One region of the Sodalis sp. RH20 genome, then DNA from elsewhere that is predicted to be linked to it. Evidence: predicted binding sites of a transcription regulator. Region 1 holds the regulator's gene; the other holds the start of a gene.
What was found. The regulator Fur, encoded in region 1, represses iron uptake genes when iron is present. The targets are predictions, from matches to a motif close to ATAATAATGAGAACNACTATCAA.
Positions count from the first base shown of each region.

Region 2: a site for Fur is predicted at 1,967-1,989, ahead of fhuF (siderophore-iron reductase FhuF). Genes of this name have one in related genera too.

Region 1 is NZ_CP178733.1:3,219,058-3,222,466, forward strand. Features, by position in the region: gene ACL2XM_RS14875 (alpha/beta fold hydrolase) at 1-352, shown strand, start outside; gene ybfE (LexA regulated protein) at 560-859, shown strand; gene fldA (flavodoxin FldA) at 1,038-1,553, shown strand; gene fur (ferric iron uptake transcriptional regulator) at 1,909-2,379, shown strand; gene alsR (transcriptional repressor AlsR) at 2,944-3,409, shown strand, end outside.
Region 2 is NZ_CP178733.1:4,383,806-4,387,214, reverse strand. Features, by position in the region: gene ACL2XM_RS20025 (GntR family transcriptional regulator) at 1-285, shown strand, start outside; gene ACL2XM_RS20020 (creatininase family protein) at 282-977, shown strand; gene fhuF (siderophore-iron reductase FhuF) at 1,114-1,860, opposite strand; gene fhuD (Fe(3+)-hydroxamate ABC transporter substrate-binding protein FhuD) at 1,999-2,895, shown strand; gene fhuB (Fe(3+)-hydroxamate ABC transporter permease FhuB) at 2,892-3,409, shown strand, end outside.

The DNA of each region.
Region 1 (3,409 bases):
CGTCACACAGCGCACGGAGGCGGCGGCGCTCATGCGCCATGACGCCCTTGATGAGGAAACCATCCAGTTTTTGCTGAAATCCTTTCACCAGGGCCGGTGGCGGTTTAACGTCGAGGCGCTGTGGGATAACTATCCGGCGCTTATCGGCTGGCGGGAGTCGGCGCCCTGGCTAGGGCCGGCGCTGTTTATCCGCGGTGAAAAATCGCCTTATCTGGATGACAGTTACCGCCAGGCGATCCAACGCCAGTTCCCCCGGGCGCGGGCGCATGTGGTCGCCGGCGCCGGTCATTGGGTTCATGCGGAAAAACCCGCGGCGGTCATGCGCGCCCTGGCCCGTTTCCTGGAAGAATAGACCGGGCCGCCGCCGGGATTAGCGCCCGCGAGTTTAATATTGTCGTTTGCTACCGGGCTGGGGTAACATGGCCCGCTGTGTTTTATGGCAGCCCCGGCGTACATAAAACATAACGTTACGGGCGATGCGCGTCCGACGGCGTAGCCAGCCACGCCGCCGGCCGGGGTTTGCCCGCCTGCTTCTTGATGCACAATCCCTTCATGACCTATGGCAAAAGAACAAACGGACCGCACCACCCTGGATTTATTTATCGATGAGCGGCGCCCGGGAAGACCGAAGACGAACCCCCTGTCCCGCGATGAGCAGTTGCGCATCAACAAGCGTAACCAGCTGCGCCGGGATAAAAAGCGCGGCCTGCGCCGGGTGGAGCTGAAAATCAACGCCGAGGCGGTGGATGCGTTAAATGAGCTGGCCTACCGGCAAAACCTGTCGCGCAGCGAGCTGATCGAATTGATTTTACTGGCCGAGCTTGAACGGCAACAAGGCGCGGATCCGCATCCGGAGTAAACTTGCCGGCCCGGTAAAGCGCCATCCCGTCCAGGGCCCAAGGCCGCGAACGGGGCAAATTTGCGACAAAACCCGGCCGGCGAGTTTCTCCCCGCATTAGGGTCTGCTATGATTGCCGCAGAGCATCGCTGATTCTGTTACGGAACATATCCATAATATTTAAGAGGTTTTCAAATTCATGGCAACTGTAGGCATTTTTTTTGGCAGTGACACCGGCAATACCGAAAATATTGCCAAAATGATTCAGAAGCAACTGGGTGCGGATGTTGCCGAAGTTCATGACATTGCCAAAAGCAGTAAAGAAGACCTGGCGCGGTTCGACACCCTGCTGCTCGGCATCCCGACCTGGTATTACGGCGAAGCGCAATGTGACTGGGATGATTTTTTCCCCACCCTGGAAGAAATAGATTTCTCCGGCAAAAAAGTGGCGCTGTTCGGCTGTGGCGATCAGGAGGATTACGCCGAATATTTCTGTGACGCCATGGGCACCATTCGCGACATTATCGAGCCCAACGGCGCGACCATCGTCGGTCACTGGCCCACCGCCGGCTACCATTTCGAAGCGTCGAAAGGACTGGCGGACGACAATCACTTCATCGGCCTGGCCATTGACGAAGACCGCCAGCCCGAGCTGACCAATGAACGCGTGGACGGCTGGGTGAAGCAAATCAGCGCTGAATTGCAGCTCAGCTAAAGTCAAGCCGTGCGGGAGGGTGCCGCCGCCGCGGCGCCCGGCAAGGGAATCGGTTGCCGTCATGGCGTCGGGACGGCGCCGCCAACCTCACTGATAACTAAATCCTTTCAAATTAATAGATACAAGTTTTTAACTTTTATCCACAACGCGGTACAATAGCGCAGCGGTTCCACCCTTTTTAGCAAAATGTTGCAGAATTCGCCCCCTGAAACGGGCTATAGTTGTTAACAAGGCGCGGTTTTCATTTTGGACAGGCAGTCTTATAATGAGACGGCGTCACATTTTTCGGGCCGACCGATGTTATAGGCTAAGTTAGCCTACAATCAGATTATCAAAGTAACAGGACTAAACCCGCATGACTGACAATAATATTGCATTGAAGAAGGCCGGCCTGAAAGTCACCCTTCCCAGACTGAAGATTCTGGAAGTGTTGCAAGATCCGGAATGCCATCACGTCAGTGCGGAAGATCTGTACAAAAAACTGATCGATATGGGTGAGGAAATCGGCCTGGCCACGGTATATCGCGTGCTAAACCAATTTGACGACGCCGGTATCGTAACCCGCCACAATTTTGAAGGCGGCAAATCCGTTTTTGAACTGACGCAACAGTATCATCATGACCACCTGATCTGTCTGGACTGCGGCAAGGTTATCGAATTTCGCGACGAGTTCATCGAAGCGCGCCAGCGTGATATTGCCAAAAGGCACAATATCAAGCTGACCAACCATAGCTTATATCTGTATGGGCATTGTGAAATCGGCAACTGCCGCGAAGACGAAACGCTGCACGATCACGCCGATATGCTCAACGGCGTAAAAGAATAACCGCGGCGCGGTCCGTTTCTCCAAAGCGGCTGTTATCGCGCCGCTTTCTCACCCTGCAACGATTTTTTTTCAATGAGGCTAAACGCCGCCCGTCCCCTTCCCTGGTAACGTTTCCTTCCCGAAGCGCGTCGACAAGCGTCGTATCCGCCAATCACCGCCGTGCTCACCGCCGGCAAACTCCAGAAAACTTCACAGAAAATAAAAATAAATAAAGAATAAATAGAGGCCCTGGGACGCTATTTTGGGCTAATTTGCGTAATCCATTGAAACGACAGCGTTTTTATTGCGATTTTTTCACCGGGTAAATTATTCTGTGAATCTGATGATAAAGCTATTTTTCGCTGTCAGCAGTAAGCGACAACAAAAGATACATTTTAATTATATGATTTTATTGAATTAATATAGCCAAAAATACCTTCCTGAAATTAACCCGGATCGATGACTCGATTTTTACACAAAAAGTTAATTTATAAATTAATAAAAAACGTGAAGTTCGCAGCAGATTTTAAACTTTCGCCATGGTGATATAGTGACAGGCAATGTTAATCACCAGAGATAGTCCAGATGAATGATGCGGAACTGCAAAACGATATGCCGCGCGGCATAGGCATTGCTCCTTATATTCGTATTAAACAAGAAGGCATGACTGAAAACGAAAGCCGGATAGTGGAGTGGTTTTTATCTCCCGGCAACCTCACCGACGTCTCGGGGATCAAAGAGGTGGCCCTGAGTCTGGGCCTGTCGGAAGCCATGATTGTCAAGGTGTCGAAAATTCTCGGTTTCAGCGGCTTTCGCCAGCTGCGCAGCGCCATCGTCGAGTATTTCGATCATGCCGACCATGATATCACCGCCGAACTCTCGCCCACCGACAGCCCGGAGGATGTGGTCAACAAAGTGTTTAACCTGACCGTACGCACCATTGTCGAAGGCCAGGCGATAGTCGACGCCAACGTCATCCAGCAGGCGGCCCAATGCTTTTTTGCCGGCCATCAGCGCGAGCTGTACGGCGTCGGCGGCTCTAATTCCATTT
Region 2 (3,409 bases), 1.2 Mb from region 1:
CCGGAGTTTACCGCGCTGATGAAAACCGGGGTGCAGCGCTTCGCCCCGCATGTGCAGTCCATTACCGTGGTGCATCGGGACGACCCTGAACTGAACCGCTATCTGGCGCATGCCGATGTGCTGGTCTACGCCACCGGCGCCGAGGCGTTACAGGACGCCTTATCTCCTGGCCAACAGGCGTTTGAATACCGGCATATTCCTGACAGCGGCGATATCAGGCGTGTGGTGATGCCGCTGCTGACGCCGGATGTGCCCTCCGTGACCGGATTGAAGGAAATATCATGAAAATCAGTGAAATGAATTGGCAGCAGTTGGAAGAATACCTGGGCCGGGACGATCGGGTGGTGGTGCCGCTGGGCAGTACGGAGCAGCATGCGTTTCTCAGCCTGTCGGTGGATTCCATCCTGGCCGAAAAGGTCGCCGTCGAGGCGGCCGAGCCGCTGGGCATACCGGTATTCCCGGTAATGCCGTTCGGCATGACGCCGGCGTTCAGCGATTTTCCCGGCACCATCAGCCTGCGGGTCGGCACTTACCTCCGGCTGCTGTACGATATTCTCGATAATCTGAAACGGCAGGGCTTTAAGCGCGTTCTGCTGGTTAACGGCCACGGCGGTAATATGCCGGCGCAGCATATTATCAGCGAATGGATGGTGGCCAATCCCGAGGTGATGGTACAGCTGCATAACTGGTGGTGCGCGCCGCTCACCTGGGCAAAGGTACAGCAAACCGATCCGGTGGCCTCGCATGCCTCATGGATGGAAAATTTCCCCTGGACCCGGCTGGCGGGCGTCGCCCAGCCGGACCGGCAAAAACCGATGCTCGATCTGGTCGGCTTTCGCAAGCTCAATCCGGCCAAGGCCCGCGCGATGCTGGGCGACGGCAACTACGGCGGGTATTATCAGCGCGCCGACGAGGAGATGCTGGCCCTCTGGCAGGTGGGTGTCGAAGAAACCCGGCGCGTGATGGAACTGCTCTGATCGCCGCCCGGGCAAGGCACCGTGCGGGGAGCCGTTTATGCGGCGGGAGTACCCGCGGCGCGAGCGGCCGCCGGTGCGAGGCCTGGGGCGCGGAGAAATACGTCTTGCCCGGCGTCATGCCCGCAGTGGCGAACGCTTAGCCCTGCTGTTCCCGATGCCGGCATTTACGCTCTTGCGCCACCAACAGCGGGCAGCTCGGGCAATATTCCAGGCCGCTGAGCTTATAGCGCAGGCAGCACAGCCGGCGGATGATTTTCGGGCCGGCGTCGTGCTCCACCACCCGTACCGGCTGATACAGCCGGTTGGGCGCGCCGTCCGTCAGGGTTTTGGTGGCGAGAAACGCCCTGGCTTCCCCGGTATCGGCGCCTTGTTCCGCGGCCATATCGATGCCGTGGGCGACGCGGATGGCGGCGTTGTTCCAGAACAGGCCCGGCCTGATGCCGGCCAACTGGCCGAAGGTCCGGCAAACCGGCAGCACATGCGTCTCCACCAACTGCCCGAACAGCGCGGGGATGGCGACGCCGCCGGCGATTTTTGCGCCGCGATCGGCCAGGATAAATTTTTCCGGCACGGCGGATTGCGCTCCCTGGGTAAATTGAATCGCGCGCGGATCCGCCGGCAGCCGCCAGTCATGCAGCAGCGCGATCCTTGTCCAGGGCGCCAGCAGCAGGGCAAAATACCACTGCGACCACATGGAGATCACCGCCGCCCGGTCGCCCCCTTCGTTCAGCCGCAGGAACGGCTCCAGTAGCGCCAGCGCCGTTTCCGGCGCGCATAAATCCGCCGCCGAATAGCCCGTTCCGCCGCTGGGAACGGAGAAGAGAAAACTGCCGTTGATATCAATGGCGCATCCGGGGGTGGGTGCTGCTGCGTCAGGCTTCATACGCTTCCTGTATCGATCGGGACTATTGATTAAGGACAAGGCAAAGAGCTTCCGGCAGGCGGGCGGCTTGCGGTCTCTCTCCGAATGCGCATAATAGGCGATCAAAATCAGAATGATAACTATTAATATTTAAAATTTATGCAGACTCATGATGCCTATCGCCGACGTCTTTTACAGGCGATGGCCGTGTTGCCCTGGTGGTTTTCCCGCCGCGCCGCCGCCGCGCCCATACCCGATGCGGCACGTATTATCGCGCTGGAGTGGCGCCCGGCGGAGCTGCTGCTGGCCCTTGGCGTGACGCCGATGGCCATTGCCGACGCGCCGAATTACCGCAGCTGGGTGGCGGAGCCGGCGCTGCCGCCGTCGGTGCTGGACGTGGGGCTGCGCAACGAACCGAATATGGAAGCGATGCAGCGCCTGGCGCCCTCGCTGATCCTGCTATCGGAGGGTTTTGGCCCGGCGCCTGCAAGCGTCGCGTCCATTGCGCCCACCATGACCTTCCGTTTTAGCCGGCAAGGCGATCGGCCTTTGGCCGTGGCCAGCCAGGATATCGTCGCCCTGGCCGGGCGCCTGGGGATGCCGGATCGGGCGCAACGACATATGGCCGATCTCGACCGGCAACTGGACCAGACCCGGCAGCGGCTGGCGTCTGGATCCCTTCCGCTTCCCCCCGTCTTGCTGTTTTCCTTTATCGACAGCCGCCGCATCATGGTTATCGGCAAAAACAGCCTGCTCCAGGATGTGCTGGATCGGGTGGGGGTGGCGAACGCCTGGGACGGCGAGGAAAATGTCTGGGGCAGCGCAACGGTGGGCCTTGAGCGGCTGGCGCAGTTCCGGGGCGTCAGGGCGCTGTGTTTTCATCGCGGCGCCCAGGATCCCCTGGCGGAAGTGGCCGGTTCCACGCTTTGGCAAACGCTGCCTTTTGTCCGGCAAAAACAGCTGCGGGTGCTGCCCGCGGTGTGGTTTTTCGGCGCCACCCTTGCCGCCATGCGCTTTTGCCGGATGCTCGGGCAGGCGATGGAGCCACGGGCATGAGTAAACGCGTTCCGCGCTTATCCGCCGCATTGGTCCTGGCGTTGTCGCTTGCCGCGCTGTCGCTTGCGGTATTTAATTTAACCCTTCAGCTCGCGCCCGGTTTATGGTGGCGGGCGGCGTGCCATCCCGATACCGGCAGTATTGATCAAATGCTGTTTCACTACAGCCTGCTGCCGCGCACCGCGCTCTCGCTGCTGGTGGGCGCCGGGCTGGGGCTGGTGGGGGTGGTGTTCCAGCAAATACTGCGCAATCCGCTGGCCGAACCCACCACGCTCGGGGTGTCGGCGGGCGCGCAACTGGGGCTCACGGTGGCGACCCTCCTGGCGTTGCCGGGCGACGAGGCGACCCGCCAACTGGCGACGATAGCCGGCGCGCTGGCGGTGGGCGGCCTGGTGTTCGGCGTTTCCTGGGGGCGCCGGTTGTCGCCGGTCACCCTGATTCTGGCGGGATTGGTCCTGGGGCTTTACTGCGGGGCGGCCAAAAGCCTGCTGGCGCTGCTTAACTATGAGCGGCT